Regions from separate parts of the Mycobacterium sp. E2462 genome, predicted to be linked through region 2. Evidence: riboswitches for the same ligand, from Rfam matches in the RefSeq annotation. Region 2 holds a riboswitch; the other holds the start of a gene.

Region 1 (6,935 bases), on a different contig from region 2:
GCGCCGAGGCTGAGCACCACGCCGCCCACCTGGGCGCCGGACAGGCCGCTGCGGGCGTTGATGACGTCGTTGCGCAGGCGGGTGCGGCTCTGGTCCATCGCCTTGACCAACTCGTCCTCGAGCTTGTCGAAGGCCGGGGTGGAGTCGTCCTCGCTGCTGCCCAGCGCGACCTGCGTGGCGGCCCGGTAGTTACCCACCGAAATGTAGGAGCTGATCCTGTCGTTGGCCTGCCGCCAGCGCAGCAGCAGCTGATCGGCGCCCTCCAGGTCCGGCTTGTCGACGGCGTCGCTGCGCGACATGTACTGGTCGAGCTGCCGGTGCATGGCGTCGATGCGCTGGTAGAAAGCCTGTTTGCGCTTCTCCTCGTCGCCGCGGCGGATCAGCGACAACGTCTCGTCGGCCCGCGCCTGCTGGGCGGTGATCGCGACGTTGGTGACGGTCTTAAGCGACTCGGCGGCAGTGTTCTTCGCGCTACGACTGGCCGCCGTAGAGATGGTTAGCGCAGTTCCGACCCAGACCACCATGACGAGAATAGCGAGCGCACCGACGATCAGACCGGGGTTGATGCGACGCCGGGTGCGCCGCGCCAGCCACCGATGCGAGAAGGCGCCGAAGACGGCGGTCGCGCTCACCACCAGGATGACCGGCGCCGGGATCTGGGTGGACGCCGTGGTCTCGGCGTCGACGCGATCCGAGGTGGCCTGGTAGAGCTGCGCGGCATCGGGCAGGATCGTCGTCTGCATCAGCCCGGAGGCCTCCGACAGATACGACGAACCGACCGGGTTGCCCTCCCGGTTGTTGGTCCGGGCGATCTCGATGAGCCCGGTGTAAACGGCCAGTTCGGCGTTGATGCGGCCCAGCAGCTGCACCAGCGGCTCGTCGGTGAGCCCGCTGGACGCCCGCGTCACCGCCACCGCCGCATCGGTGATGGCCTGCTCGTAGCGCTGCCGCACCGGCTGCGGCTCGGCCTCGGCGATGAATGCGGTGGCCGCCGCCGCGTCGGCCACCGACAGCGTGGTGTACAGCCGGCCGGCGGCGAACGACAGCGGCTCGGTGTGGTTGAGGACCGTGGTGAGCACCTGCTGGCGGTGGTTGATGGTGGTCGAGGTGGCGAACGCGCAGATGCCGCCGAGCACCGCCAGCACGATGCCGATGGTCAGGATGCGGCCCGGCGTCGTCGAGATGAACCACCAGCGCGGATGGGCTGGTTCGGCCGGCGAGCGCATTCCCTGCGGCTCGGTCGACGGATGCGCCAGCTCAACCGTCACGTGTGATCAGCCCTCGTCTCTTCGCCACGGAAATTCGCTGCACCGACCTCTATAAGCGAATTCTAAGAGAATGTCGAGGCCGATGGGTGGAGGCGGACCGATTCATCGAGCGCACACTGCATATCCTGAACCCGTGCGCGGCGACGGTGACGGGTGGGTGCTCTCCGACGGCGGCGCGCACTTCTGGGGTCGCTACGGCGCGGCCGGTTTGTTGCTGCGCGCCCCGCAAGCCGACGGCACGCCGGCGGTGCTGTTGCAGCACCGCGCGGTCTGGAGCCACCAGGGCGGAACCTGGGGGCTGCCCGGCGGCGCCCGGGACAGCCACGAGACGCCGGAGGAGACGGCCGTTCGGGAAGCGCACGAGGAGGCCGGTGTCCGCGCCGAGCTGCTGGCGGTGCGCGCGACGGTGGTGACGGCCAGCGTCGCCGGCGCCGGCGGCGCCCAGTGGACCTACACCACCGTCGTCGCCGACGCCGACGAACTGCTGCACACCGTCCCGAACGGCGAGAGCGCGGAGATGCGCTGGGTCGACGAGAACGAGGTCGCCGATCTGCCGCTGCACCCCGGCTTCGCCGCCAGCTGGCAACGACTGCGCACCGAGCCCGCGCTGCTGCCGCTCGGCGCCGGGGACGAACGTCGGCGGCAACTGCCGCGGACGCTGGAGATCGAGGCGGGCGTGTTCGTGTGGTGCATGCCCGGCGACCCGCTGCGGGCCGACGAGACGCCGTCGCCGCTCAGCAACCGCATCAACGCGCTGCTGTAAGCGCCGCCCGAAGCCGGGCGGCGGCCGCCCGCGGGTCCTCGGCCGCGGTGATCGCCCGCACCACCACCACGCGCCGGGCGCCCGCTTCAAGCACGTCGGGTAGCCGCTGCGTGTCGATCCCGCCGATCGCAAACCATGGCTTGTCGGCGTGCAGCCGCGCGGCGGCCGCGACCAGCGCGAGGCCCGGCGCCGGGCGGCCGGGCTTGGTGGGGGTGGGCCAGCAGGGGCCGACGCAGAAGTAGTCCGGCCCCCCGGGAGCGGCCGCCGCGGCGGCCTGCTCGGCGTCGTGGCTCGACAGCCCGAGCAACACCTGCGGCCCGGCGATGTCCCGCGCGACGTCCAGCGGGAGGTCACCCTGCCCCAGGTGCAGCACGTCCGCCCCGGCTGCCCGGGCGATGTCGGCGCGGTCGTTGACCGCGACCAGGGCGCCGTGGCGGCGGGCCGCCTCGGCGAGCACCTCACACGCCGCCAACTCGTCGCGCGCCTCCAACGGCCCGAACCGCTGTTCACCGGCGGAGCCTTTATCGCGCAGCTGGATGATGTCCACCCCGCCGGCCAGGGCGGCGTCGGCGAACTCGGCCAGGTCGCCGCGCTCGCGCCGCGCGTCGGTGCACAGATATAACCGCGCCGCGGCCAGGCGGGACATTCGTTCATCTACGGGAATCTGCACACCGCGACGCTAGCGCGCTAGCGTGGAGCCGGAGAATTACTCGACACGGGAGTCCCGGGTTCGTCGCTGCGGGGCTGAGAGTGGGCACAGCCAGAGCATCTGGATCTGCCCTTACCGTCACACCTGATCCGGATCATGCCGGCGAAGGGAGGCTTGGAGGATGAGTGGGATGCCGACCGGCCCCGAGATGGGGTCGTTGGCGGTCGTCGGCGGCGGCGTGATCGGGCTGGCGGTGGCGCGGCGGGCGACGCAGGCCGGATGGTCGGTGCGGGTGCACCGGGGCAGCGAGCGGGGCGCCTCCTGGGTGGCCGGCGGCATGCTGGCCCCGCACAGCGAGGGCTGGCCCGGCGAGGAGCAGCTGTTGCGGCTGGGCCTGGAGTCGCTGCGGTTGTGGCGCGAGGGCGGGTTCCTCGACGGGCTGCCGCCCGGGGTGGTCACCGCCCGCGAGTCGTTGGTGGTGGCCGTGGACCGGGCCGACGTCGCGGACCTGCGCACGGTCGCCGAATGGCTCTCGGGGCAGGGGCATCCGGTGGTGTGGGAGTCGGCCGCCCGCGACCTCGAACCCCTGCTGGCGCGGGGCATCCGGCACGGTTTCCGGGCCCCCACCGAACTGGCGGTGGACAACCGGGCGGTGCTGGACGCGTTGAGCGCCGAATGCGAGCGGCTGGGCGTGCGGTGGGCGCCGCCGGTGCGCGACCTGTCCGACGTGAGCGCCGACGCCGTCGTGCTCGCCAACGGCATCGACGCGCCTTCGCTGTGGCCCGGCCTGCCGGTGCGCCCCGTCAAGGGCGAGGTGCTGCGCCTGCGCTGGCGCAAGGGCTGTATGCCGTTGCCGCAACGCGTGATTCGCGCGCGGGTGCACGGGCGGCAGGTGTACCTTGTTCCGCGCGCGGACGGGGTGGTCGTCGGCGCCACCCAGTACGAGCACGGCCGCGACACGGGCCCGGTCGTGTCCGGGGTGCGGGACCTGCTCGACGACGCCTGCGCGGTGCTGCCGGCGTTGGGTGAATACGAGCTGGCCGAGGCCGCGGCCGGGCTGCGCCCGATGACGCCGGACAACCTGCCGTTGGTGCACCGGCTGGACGCGCGAACCTTGGTGGCGGCCGGTCATGGCCGTTCCGGGTTCCTGCTGGCGCCATGGACGGCCGAACAGATCGTCTCCGAGCTCGTTCCGGTGGGAGTGCACTCATGATCGTCGTGGTCAACGAACGCAAGGTCGAGGTGGACGAGCGCACCACCGTGGCGGCGTTGCTGAGCACGCTGGGGTTCCCCGAACGCGGGGTGGCGGTGGCGATGGACGACGCGGTCCTGCCCCGATCGCGTTGGGCCGCCGAGCTTTCCGCCGGCGCCCGCCTCGAGATCGTGACGGCGGTGCAAGGTGGCTGACTCCAAACTCACCATCGGGGACCGCAGCTTCACCTCGCGGCTCATCATGGGAACCGGGGGAGCGACCAACCTGGCGGTGCTCGAGGACGCGCTCGTCGCCTCCGGCACCGAGCTGACCACCGTCGCCATCCGCCGGGTCGACGCCGAGGGCGGGACCGGGCTGCTGGACCTGCTGAACCGGCTGGGGATCACCCCGCTGCCCAATACCGCGGGCTGCCGCAGCGCGGCCGAGGCCGTCCTCACCGCGCAGTTGGCGCGCGAGGCGCTGGACACCAACTGGATCAAGCTCGAGGTGATCGCCGACGAGCGCACGCTACTGCCGGACGCCATCGAATTGGTCCGCGCTGCAGAACAATTGGTTGACGACGGGTTCGTGGTGCTGCCCTACACCAACGACGACCCGGTGCTGGCGGCCCGGCTCGAGGACGCCGGGTGTGCGGCCGTCATGCCGCTGGGCTCGCCGATCGGCACCGGGCTGGGCATCACCAACCCGCACAACATCGAGATGATCGTCGCGCGGGCCGGGGTGCCGGTGGTGCTCGACGCCGGCATCGGCACCGCCAGCGACGCCGCCCTGGCGATGGAGTTGGGTTGCGACGCCGTGCTGTTGGCCACGGCGGTGACGCGGGCCGCCGACCCGCGGGCCATGGCGGCCGCGATGTCCGCCGCCGTCACCGCCGGCTACCTGGCCCGTCGCGCCGGGCGGATTCCCAAGCGGTTCTGGGCGCAGGCCTCCAGCCCCGGCTCGCCGCCGGCGGCGGGCGGCTGAGCCCGTGGCCCCGAAACGGTATGTGGCGCTGGGCAGTTCGATGGCCGCCGGGCCGGGCATTGCGCCCCGTGCCCCTGGCGCCCCGCGCTGGTCGGGCCGCTCGGCGCGCAACTACCCGCACCTGCTCGCCGACCGGTGCGGGATGGACCTCGTCGACGTGACCTTCTCCGGAGCGACCACCGCGCATCTGCTTGCCGAAAAACAGCGCGGCGCCCCGCCGCAGCTGACGGCGCTCGACGGGTCGGAAGCCCTGGTGACCGTGACGATCGGCGGCAACGACGTCGGATACGTGCCGCTGCTGATGGCCGCCTCGTTGCCGGGCTGGACCCGCCGGGCGCCGCTGCTGGGCCCTCGGGTGGCGGAGCTGCTGGACCGCGACGCCCGCGATCGGGCGCTCGCCGACGTGGCCGAGTCGCTGTGCGTCGTCGGCCGGGAGGTGCGGCGCCGCGCGCCGCGCGCCCGCGTCGTGTTCGTCGATTACCTGAGCTTGCTGCCGCCCGCGGGCGAGGCGGCGGGGCCGATCCGCGCCGCGGACGCCGATCTGGGCCGCCATGTCGCCGCCGCGTTGGAGCGGGCCACGGCCGAGGCGGCCATGGCGACGGGCTGCGAGGTCGTCCGTGCCGGGGCGGCCAGCCGGGAACATCACCCGTGGTCGGCCCAGCCGTGGACGACGCCGCCGGCCAAGTACGGCGTCCCGCTGCCGCGCCGGCCCGCGCCGCTGCACCCCAACGCCGCGGGCATGCGCGCGGTAACCGAGCTCGTCGCCACCTTGCTGTGATGCTCAGCCGTTGGCCTGCCACCACCGGTACAGGGCCGCAACGTCGGCGGTGCCGCCGCGCAGGTAGCTCACGATGTTCTTGGCCTGCGTGGTCCAGATGATCTCCGCGGCGTTGCGGTAGGTGCCGCAGGCCAGCTGCCCCGCGCTGGAGTCGGCGCTGCCCTGGTGCCAGATGGTGGGGGACTGGCCGTTGTCCCCGCACGCCGTCAGCACGTCCTCGCCGATGCTCGTCGCAAAGAACCGGTTCATGCTGTCGCCGTCGCTGAACAAGACGTACTTGGCCTGCACCGGGCCGCTCGGGTCGGGGCTCTGCCCGCAGTTGAAGGCGGCCAGTTGCCCGGCGGTGACGTTCTGGGCGGTGCAGTTGTTCAAGCCGTAGCCCTTGGACAGCGAGGCGGCGAGCGTGTTGACGTCCGAAGGTGTTCCGGGGTCGGCGGTGCCGGGCGCGAGGCCGGGGCCGACCGTCACGCCGGCCAGCAGCGCGGCAACCACCCAGCCACGTGACGCGTTGGTCATCACCGACCCATACTCGCTCAGCTGCCGCGCCGCCGGCCAGCCCGGTGGGGCCGCGACGCGCTCGACCGCGGCCGGTGGGCGCCTCGGCAAACGCCGCACGGCGACATTCCGACCCTTGGCGGGGCGTGCCGATGGCACCGCCCGCAGCGGCGGCACCGGAGCCCGACCGCCGTGCCGGGCTACCCGTCGCGGCGCACCCCGCGTCGGTGCCGCGGTGCGGGCAGGCCCGTCGTCGCCGATTTACCGCAGGCGCTCGTCCTGCGATTTTGCCGGCGCGCCGACCCCGCCTCGGGGCGGCCGCGACAACGGCTCGCAGCCGAAGCGGGCCGGCCAGCCGCGCGCGGCCGCGGGCGCCGCCCAAACCGATTTCACATTGCTAGTGCCGTGACGACTCCGCTCGGGTATGGTTAGCACCGCTTGACGCCAGCTAACTCTCTTGACTGGAGATTCGATGACACAACAACCGCCCCCGTTGATGCCCAGCGCGACGCGGTTGATGTGGTCGAGGGTGTCGGTCTTCTGGTGATAGTTGGGGTCGAAGGGTTGATCGGCGCTACCGCCCCACATCTTGGCTTCCACGCCGGACATCTTGCCCTCCGCTCCGGAGAACAGGCCACCGGCGGGCACACCCGCCAGCGTGAAGCCGTCGTAATCCGAGCGGCCGTCGAACGAGGTGTCGCGCGCGGTCTTGCCGGCCGACTTCAGGTAGTTCACCAGCGTGCGTTCGATGCCGGCCGAGCCCTCGGGCACCACCGGTTGCCCGCGGGTCTCCGGCGGTAGCGATT
Region 2 (6,935 bases):
TCTCCGCGCGCGACAGCGTCGCCGCGTCCCCGCCGGCGAGCTGCGCCAGTTCCCGCGGCAGCAGCGGCAGCACCGATGTGGTGGCGCCGCGCAGGGTCACGGCCCCCGCCGCCTCGTCCTCGACGTAGACGGCGACGAACGGCAGGTCGGCGGGTTGCCCGGCGCACACGGTGACGGCGACGCCGACGGCGTCGTCGACGCTGCGGGTTTCCAGCATGGCAGCGGCCACCGTGTTGAGCAGGTGCAGGCGGCGTTCGCTGAGCACCCGTTCGGTGGTTTCGTAGGACGGGCAGAAGATGCCGAACGGCCGACCGTCGGCGCCCATCAGCGGGCTGTAGGTGAACGTGAAGTAGCGCTCCTCGCGCCGCCCGGCGGTCACCATCGCCAGCATCAGGTCACGCGACCAGGTCGCCTCCCCGGTGGCGACGACCCCGGAGAGCATCGGATTGATCGAGTCCCAGATGTCCCACCACACGTCGCGGCCGGGCCGGCCCAGCGCGGCGGGATGTTTGTCGCCGAGGATCTCGATGTAGGCCTCGTTGTAGACGACGAACAGATCCTCGGGCCCCAGCCACAGCGCCAGCGGGAACCGCGACGCCAGCGTCGTGGCGACGGCCGCGCGGACCTCGCTCGGCCAACTCTGCGGAGACCCTAAAGGGTGCGAGTCCCAGTCGAACTCGGCGAACCGCCGGCCCATCTCGCCGCCTAGCGACACCGCTGCGGCAAGGTCGGCCGGCAGGCGGGCGGTCACGGTTGTCGTTTTCGCTGCAGCGCGTCGGGCAAACTCGGGGAGATGTCGAAGATCCGGTCCAGCTCGGTGACCTGGATGGGACGCAGGACCTGGTCGTGGTTGGCCACCAACCGCACCGCCGTCCCGGCGGCCTTGCCGTCCTCGTGGCAGTCGAGCACCGCGTTCAGCGCCGCGCTGCCGAAGAAGTCCACCGCTTGCAGGTCGACGACGACCAGCCTGGCGGGGTGCGTCGCGGCCAGCTTGAGCGCGCCGGTCAGGTGATCGACGAGCTGGTCAACGGTACTGGAGTCGACATCGCCTTTGACGCGCACGATTACGGCGTCCTCGTGGGCTTCGTGTTCGACCGCCAACAACATCTTGCCTTTCGCCGCCGCCAATCTTCCATACTGCCGCCGCTAAGCCCGATGTGGCGGCGAGCATGCGCGGGCGCGCATTGCAGATCATCCGAGCCTAGCGCCTGGCGAACTGGCCATTTCACGAATCAGCGGTTACCCGGCTCACTGCTCGCCAATCCGTTCGTGCACCGTCAGCAGCAAATGGTCGAATTCGCTCTGTTGCAGAGCCGTCGGAGACGGCAGGCTGGTCACCTCCACCAGCAACTGCCGTGCCAGCGCCCGCAGCTTCACGTTGGTCTCCTGCGACCGCCACTGCAGCACCCGGAAGGCCTGCTCGGCGCTGACCCGGTAGACGTACATCAGCACGCCTTTGGCCTGCTCGATCGCGGCCCGGTTGTCGAATAAGTCGGGCAGCGCGGAGTCGAGGACCTCCTGGCGGGTTTCGTCGAAGGTTGTGGTCAGGTCGATGTAGTAACCGGCCGAGCCCACCACCACGCCGGAATCGTCGAGCATCCGGTCGGCCACCACGATCGCGTCGTGCACCCTGCCCGTGGTGTCGACGAAGCGGTGTCGGCTGGAAAACGAGCCGGCCGATTGCAGGGCGTAGTCCAAGATCTCCTGGACGTGCGCCCGGTCGTCGGGGTGTTTGTGGGAAAGCAACAGTTTGGTGGTGGGCTGCACCTCGCCGGGTTCGTAGCCGTGCATCCGGGCGACCTCGTCGGACCATTCCCACCGCTGGCCGACGAACCAGAAGCGGATCGACCCCACGTTCAGGTAGGGCGCCACGCCGTCGGTCAGGCTCACTTCTTGGCCGCTGCTAGTGGCGGAGCCGTCTGCGCTCCGCTCCCCGCGCTGTTGCACGGTTGCATTTTTCCATCCACCCGACACGTCGGGCCACCGCCTGGGCGGAAACGCCGATCGGAATGCCGTGCGGCCCGGGGTGGGGGTAACGTCGCGTGCGGACCCATCCATCACACGCGGGAGCGCACGCCCAGTGCGCTGAGAGGACGGCTGAGGGCCGTCGACCGTACGAACCTGACCGGGTAATGCCGGCGTAGGGAGCAGAAATCATGACTGACGTCCTTTCCGAGACCGTCGACGCGTCGGTGACCACCGGGCCGATCGCGGGCAGCAGCAAGACCTACCGCGACGTGCCGGGGGTGCCGGGCGCCCAGGTTCCGTTCCGGCGGGTGCATCTGTCGACGGGCGACCACTTCGACCTCTACGACACCTCCGGCCCCTACACCGATGCCGCCGCTCGCGTCGACCTGACGAAGGGACTGCCGGCGCGGCCGGGCGTGGTGCGCGACCGCGGCACCCAGTTGCAGCGGGCGCGTGCCGGCGAGATCACCGCCGAGATGGCCTACATCGCGGTCCGCGAGGGCATGCCCGCCGAGCTGGTGCGCGACGAGGTCGCCCGCGGCCGCGCGGTCATCCCGGCCAACCACAACCACCCCGAGATCGAGCCGATGATCATCGGCAAGGCCTTCGCGACCAAGGTCAACGCGAACATCGGCAACTCGGCCGTGACGTCGTCGATCGCCGAGGAGGTCGACAAGATGGTGTGGGCCACCCGGTGGGGCGCGGACACCATCATGGACTTGTCCACCGGCAAGAACATCCACGAGACCCGTGAGTGGATCCTGCGGAATTCGCCGGTGCCCGTCGGCACGGTGCCGATCTACCAGGCGCTGGAGAAGGTCAAGGGTGACCCGACCGAACTCACCTGGGAGATCTACCGCGACACGGTGATCGAGCAGTGCGAGCAGGGCGTCGACTACATGACCGTGCACGCCGGCGTGCTGCTGCGCTACGTGCCGCTGACCGCCAAGCGGGTCACCGGCATCGTGTCCCGCGGCGGCTCGATCATGGCCGCCTGGTGCCTGGCGCATCACCGGGAATCGTTCCTGTACACCAACTTTGACGAGCTCTGCGAGATCTTCGCCCGCTACGACGTCACGTTCTCGCTCGGCGACGGGCTGCGGCCGGGATCGATCGCCGACGCCAACGACGCCGCGCAGTTCGCGGAGCTGCGCACCCTGGGCGAGCTGACCAAGATCGCGAAATCCCATGGTGTGCAGGTCATGATCGAGGGCCCCGGCCACGTGCCGATGCACAAGATCGTCGAGAACGTGCGGCTGGAAGAGGAGTGGTGCGAGGAGGCCCCGTTCTACACTTTGGGGCCGCTGGCGACCGACATCGCGCCGGCGTACGACCACATCACCTCCGCGATCGGCGCCGCCATCATCGCCCAGGCCGGCACCGCGATGCTCTGCTACGTGACCCCCAAGGAGCACCTGGGGCTGCCCGACCGCAAGGACGTCAAGGACGGCGTGATCGCCTACAAGATCGCGGCGCACGCGGGTGACCTGGCGAAGGGGCACCCGCACGCGCAAGAACGGGACAACGCGCTGAGCCAGGCGCGTTTCGAGTTCCGCTGGAACGACCAGTTCGCGCTGTCGCTGGATCCCGACACCGCGCGGGAATACCACGACGAGACGCTGCCGGCCGAGCCCGCCAAGACGGCGCACTTCTGCTCGATGTGCGGGCCCAAGTTCTGCTCGATGCGCATCACCCAGGATGTCCGGGACTACGCCGCCAAGCACGGCCTGGAAACCGAGGACGACATCGAGGCCATGCTGGCCTCCGGAATGGCCGAGAAGTCAAAGGAATTCGCCGAGCAGGGCAATCGGGTGTATCTGCCGCTGTCGCCCCGGTGAATTATCTGCCCCTGCCGCCGCCGGGCACCACCCCGCTGCGGGTGCTGACGATCGCCGGATCGGACTCCGGGGGCGGCGCGGGCATCCAGGCCGACCTGCGCACGCTCGCCCTGTTGGGTGTGCACGCGTGCGTCGCGGTGTCCGCCGTCACGGTGCAGAACACGGTGGGGGTGCGGGGCTTTCACGAGGTGCCCGCCGAGGTGGTGGCCGGCCAGATCGACGCGGTGGTCGACGACATCGGCATCCACGCCGCCAAGACCGGGATGCTTGCGTCGTCGGACATCATCGACGCGGTCGCCGCGGCGTGGCGCGGGCTCGGGCTGTCGGCGCCCCTGGTGGTGGATCCGGTCTGCGCGTCAATGCACGGGGATCCGCTGCTCGCCTCGTCAGCCCTCGATTCCTTTCGGCGGCAGCTGTTTCCGTTGGCCACGTTGGTGACGCCGAACCTCGACGAGGTGCGACTGCTGGTCGACATCGACGTCGTCGACGCGGCCTCGCAGCGGGCTGCGGCCGAGGCGCTGCACGCGTTGGGGCCGCGCTGGGTGCTGGTCAAGGGCGGCCACCTGCGTTCGTCCGACCGCAGCTGCGACCTGCTCTACGACGGCGCTAACTTCGTCGAGTTCGATTCCGAGCGCCTGTCCACGGGCAACGACCACGGTGGCGGTGACACGCTGGCGGCCGCCGCGGCGGCGGCGCTGGCCCACGGCGCGTCCGTCCCGGACGCGGTCGGGTTCGCGAAACGCTGGGTCACCGCGTGTCTGCGCGCCTCTTACCCGCTGGGCCACGGCCACGGTCCCGTCTCCCCGCTGTTCCGGCTGTCATGAACCTCGAGCCGATCGCGGGGGTCGCGCACGAGCCCGACGGGTCGCCTCAGGGCGTCGTGGTCCTGACCCATGGCGCGGGTGGCAATCGCGACGCGCCGCTGCTGCAACAGGTTTGCGACGAGTGGGCCCGGCGGGGCTGGCTGGCGGTGCGCTACAACCTGCCGTATCGTCGCCGCCGCCCCACCGGGCCGCCGTCGGGCTCCGCCGCCGCCGACCGCGCGGGCATCGTCGAAGCGGTCACGCTGTGTCGCGGCCTCGCCGACGGCCCGCTGATCGCGGGCGGACATTCCTATGGGGGCCGCCAAACGTCGATGGTGGTGGCCGAGCAACAGGACGGCGCGGCCCCGACCGTCGACGTGCTGACGCTGTTCTCCTACCCGGTGCACCCGCCCGGCAAGCCGGAGCGTCTGCGCGTCGAGCATCTTCCCGACATCGCGGTGCCCACGGTGTTCACGCACGGCACCTCCGATCCCTTCGGCACGCCGGCCGAGGTCGCCGACGCGGCGGCGCGGATCCCCGCGTCGACCGCGCTGGTCGAGATCACCGGCGCCCGCCACGACCTGCGGTCGCGCACGCTGAATGTGGCGGCGCTGGCGGTCGACGCGGCTCTGGGGCTGCTCGGCCGAATTTAGACAGCTAAAACTGGACAGTTTTAGCTGTCTACTTTAGGGTGGTGGCGTGGAGGGCATTGGGGACTCCGCCGCGGCCGCGGCCCGCGAGATCCGGGTGGTGTTCAGCCGGTTGCGGCGCCGCTTGAAAGATGTTGCGGTCGAGGGCTTGTCGCCGTCGCAGACGGCGGTGTTGACACGGCTGTGGAAGGACGGTCCGTCGTCGGCCAGCGCGTTGGCCGGGGCCGAGCAGGTGCGTCCGCAGTCGATGGCGACCATTCTGGCCGCACTGAGGCAGCGTGGGCTCATCGAACGCACGCCGGACCCTGATGACCGCCGGCGGCAGGTGGTCTCGTTGACCGAGGCCGGCCGCAAGCGCGCGGAGAGCGACCGCCGTGCGCGCGAGGAATGGTTGGCACGGACGTTGCAGGACGGCTACACCGAGTCCGAGCGCCGCACCATCCTGGAGGCGCTCGCGCTGCTGGAGCGCCTGACCGATCAGTAGCGATACGAAAGGTACTCACGGACAATGGAACTCGGATTGCACTTCATCGACTTTCTACCGGGCGATCCGGCCACATTGGGTCCGACGCTGGCCGATGCCGCAATAGCGGCCGAGCAGGGCGGTGCGACGCTGTTCACGCTGGCCGACCACTTCTTCCAGATGGAGGGCATGGGACGCGCGGAGGACCCCTTCCTCGAGGGTTACACCTCGTTGGGTTTCCTGGCCGGCCGGACGAGCACGATCGAGCTCGGGCTGCTGGTGACCGGCGTGACCTATCGCCAGCCGGGCCTGCTGGCCAAGGCGCTCACCACCCTGGACGTATTGTCCACTGGCCGTGCCGTTTTCGGCATCGGGGCGGCCTGGTATGAACGCGAACACCACGCGCTGGGTTTCCCGTATCCGCCGGTGAGCCAGCGTTTCGAGCTGCTCGAGGAAACGCTGCAGATCTGCCGGCAGATGTGGAGCGACGACAACGGCCCCTACGACGGCAAGCACTACGCGTTGGCCGAGACGATCTGCGAACCCCAACCGATCCGGCGCCCGCCGATCCTGATTGGCGGTGATGGTGAGAAGAAGACGCTGCGCCTCGTCGCGCAGTACGCCGACGTCTGGAACAGCACCGTCGGCGACGTCGACCAGCTCAAGCACAAGGTCGAGGTGTTGCACCGGCACTGCGAGTCCGTTGGCCGCGATCCCGCCGAGATCCGCAAGACCGTCGGGCATTTCGTCGACCCGTTCGAGGATCTCGACGGCTACCTCGCGACCGTGGCACGGTTCGCGGAACTGGGCTTCGACATGGTCAACGCCGGCCCGTTCCCGGGCAACCCGGACCCGGTCGGCTTCATCCGCCGCATCGGCGACGAGCTCATCCCCCGGCTCGCCGAACTCGGTTGAGGGAGTTAGGTGTTGCCGACGCTCAGCCGGGATAGCGCGAGTAACAGGCGTCCATGTTGCCGGTCACGCCGCCCCGAAACGCGGCGATCCGGGTGAATCCGGCGGGCACGCTGGTGCCGTCGGCGTCGCTGGCCACCAGATGATTGATCAGCAGCCCGGCGACCGCCTTGTCCAAGTCACCGGCGGTCAGCTGCAGCTGATTGTGTGAGGGCAGGCTGATCGGTTCGGCCATCTTGCGGTGCACCACACCGGTCAGGCACGCCGTCCGCAACGCGGTCCACGGGCTTTGCATGGGCAG

What was found. A riboswitch is a leader RNA that binds a small molecule or an ion and turns the genes downstream of it on or off. The one in region 2 is predicted to bind thiamine pyrophosphate.
Region 1: linked by a shared signal. The riboswitch ahead of thiO (glycine oxidase ThiO) and the one ahead of thiC (phosphomethylpyrimidine synthase ThiC) in region 2 are both predicted to bind thiamine pyrophosphate.

Annotation. Positions count from the first base shown of each region.
Region 1 covers NZ_LZKC01000295.1:1,880-8,814, reverse strand. Annotated here, with positions in the region: gene glnX (protein kinase G-activating protein GlnX) at 1-1,268, opposite strand, end outside; gene A5714_RS14845 (NUDIX hydrolase) at 1,402-2,031, shown strand; gene thiE (thiamine phosphate synthase) at 2,015-2,677, opposite strand; TPP riboswitch at 2,737-2,868, shown strand; gene thiO (glycine oxidase ThiO) at 2,871-3,893, shown strand; gene thiS (sulfur carrier protein ThiS) at 3,890-4,087, shown strand; gene A5714_RS14825 (thiazole synthase) at 4,080-4,856, shown strand; gene A5714_RS14820 (SGNH/GDSL hydrolase family protein) at 4,861-5,634, shown strand; gene A5714_RS14815 (serine/threonine protein kinase) at 5,638-6,150, opposite strand; partial or broken gene A5714_RS14810 (M28 family metallopeptidase) at 6,612-6,935, opposite strand, start outside.
Region 2 covers NZ_LZKC01000237.1:2,905-9,839, reverse strand. Annotated here, with positions in the region: gene A5714_RS11775 (SpoIIE family protein phosphatase) at 1-751, opposite strand, end outside; gene A5714_RS11770 (STAS domain-containing protein) at 748-1,107, opposite strand; gene A5714_RS11765 (PAS and ANTAR domain-containing protein) at 1,249-1,890, opposite strand; TPP riboswitch at 2,054-2,164, shown strand; gene thiC (phosphomethylpyrimidine synthase ThiC) at 2,157-3,806, shown strand; gene thiD (bifunctional hydroxymethylpyrimidine kinase/phosphomethylpyrimidine kinase) at 3,803-4,630, shown strand; gene A5714_RS11750 (alpha/beta family hydrolase) at 4,627-5,262, shown strand; gene A5714_RS11745 (MarR family winged helix-turn-helix transcriptional regulator) at 5,309-5,743, shown strand; gene A5714_RS11740 (LLM class F420-dependent oxidoreductase) at 5,768-6,637, shown strand; gene A5714_RS11735 (peptidase) at 6,660-6,935, opposite strand, start outside.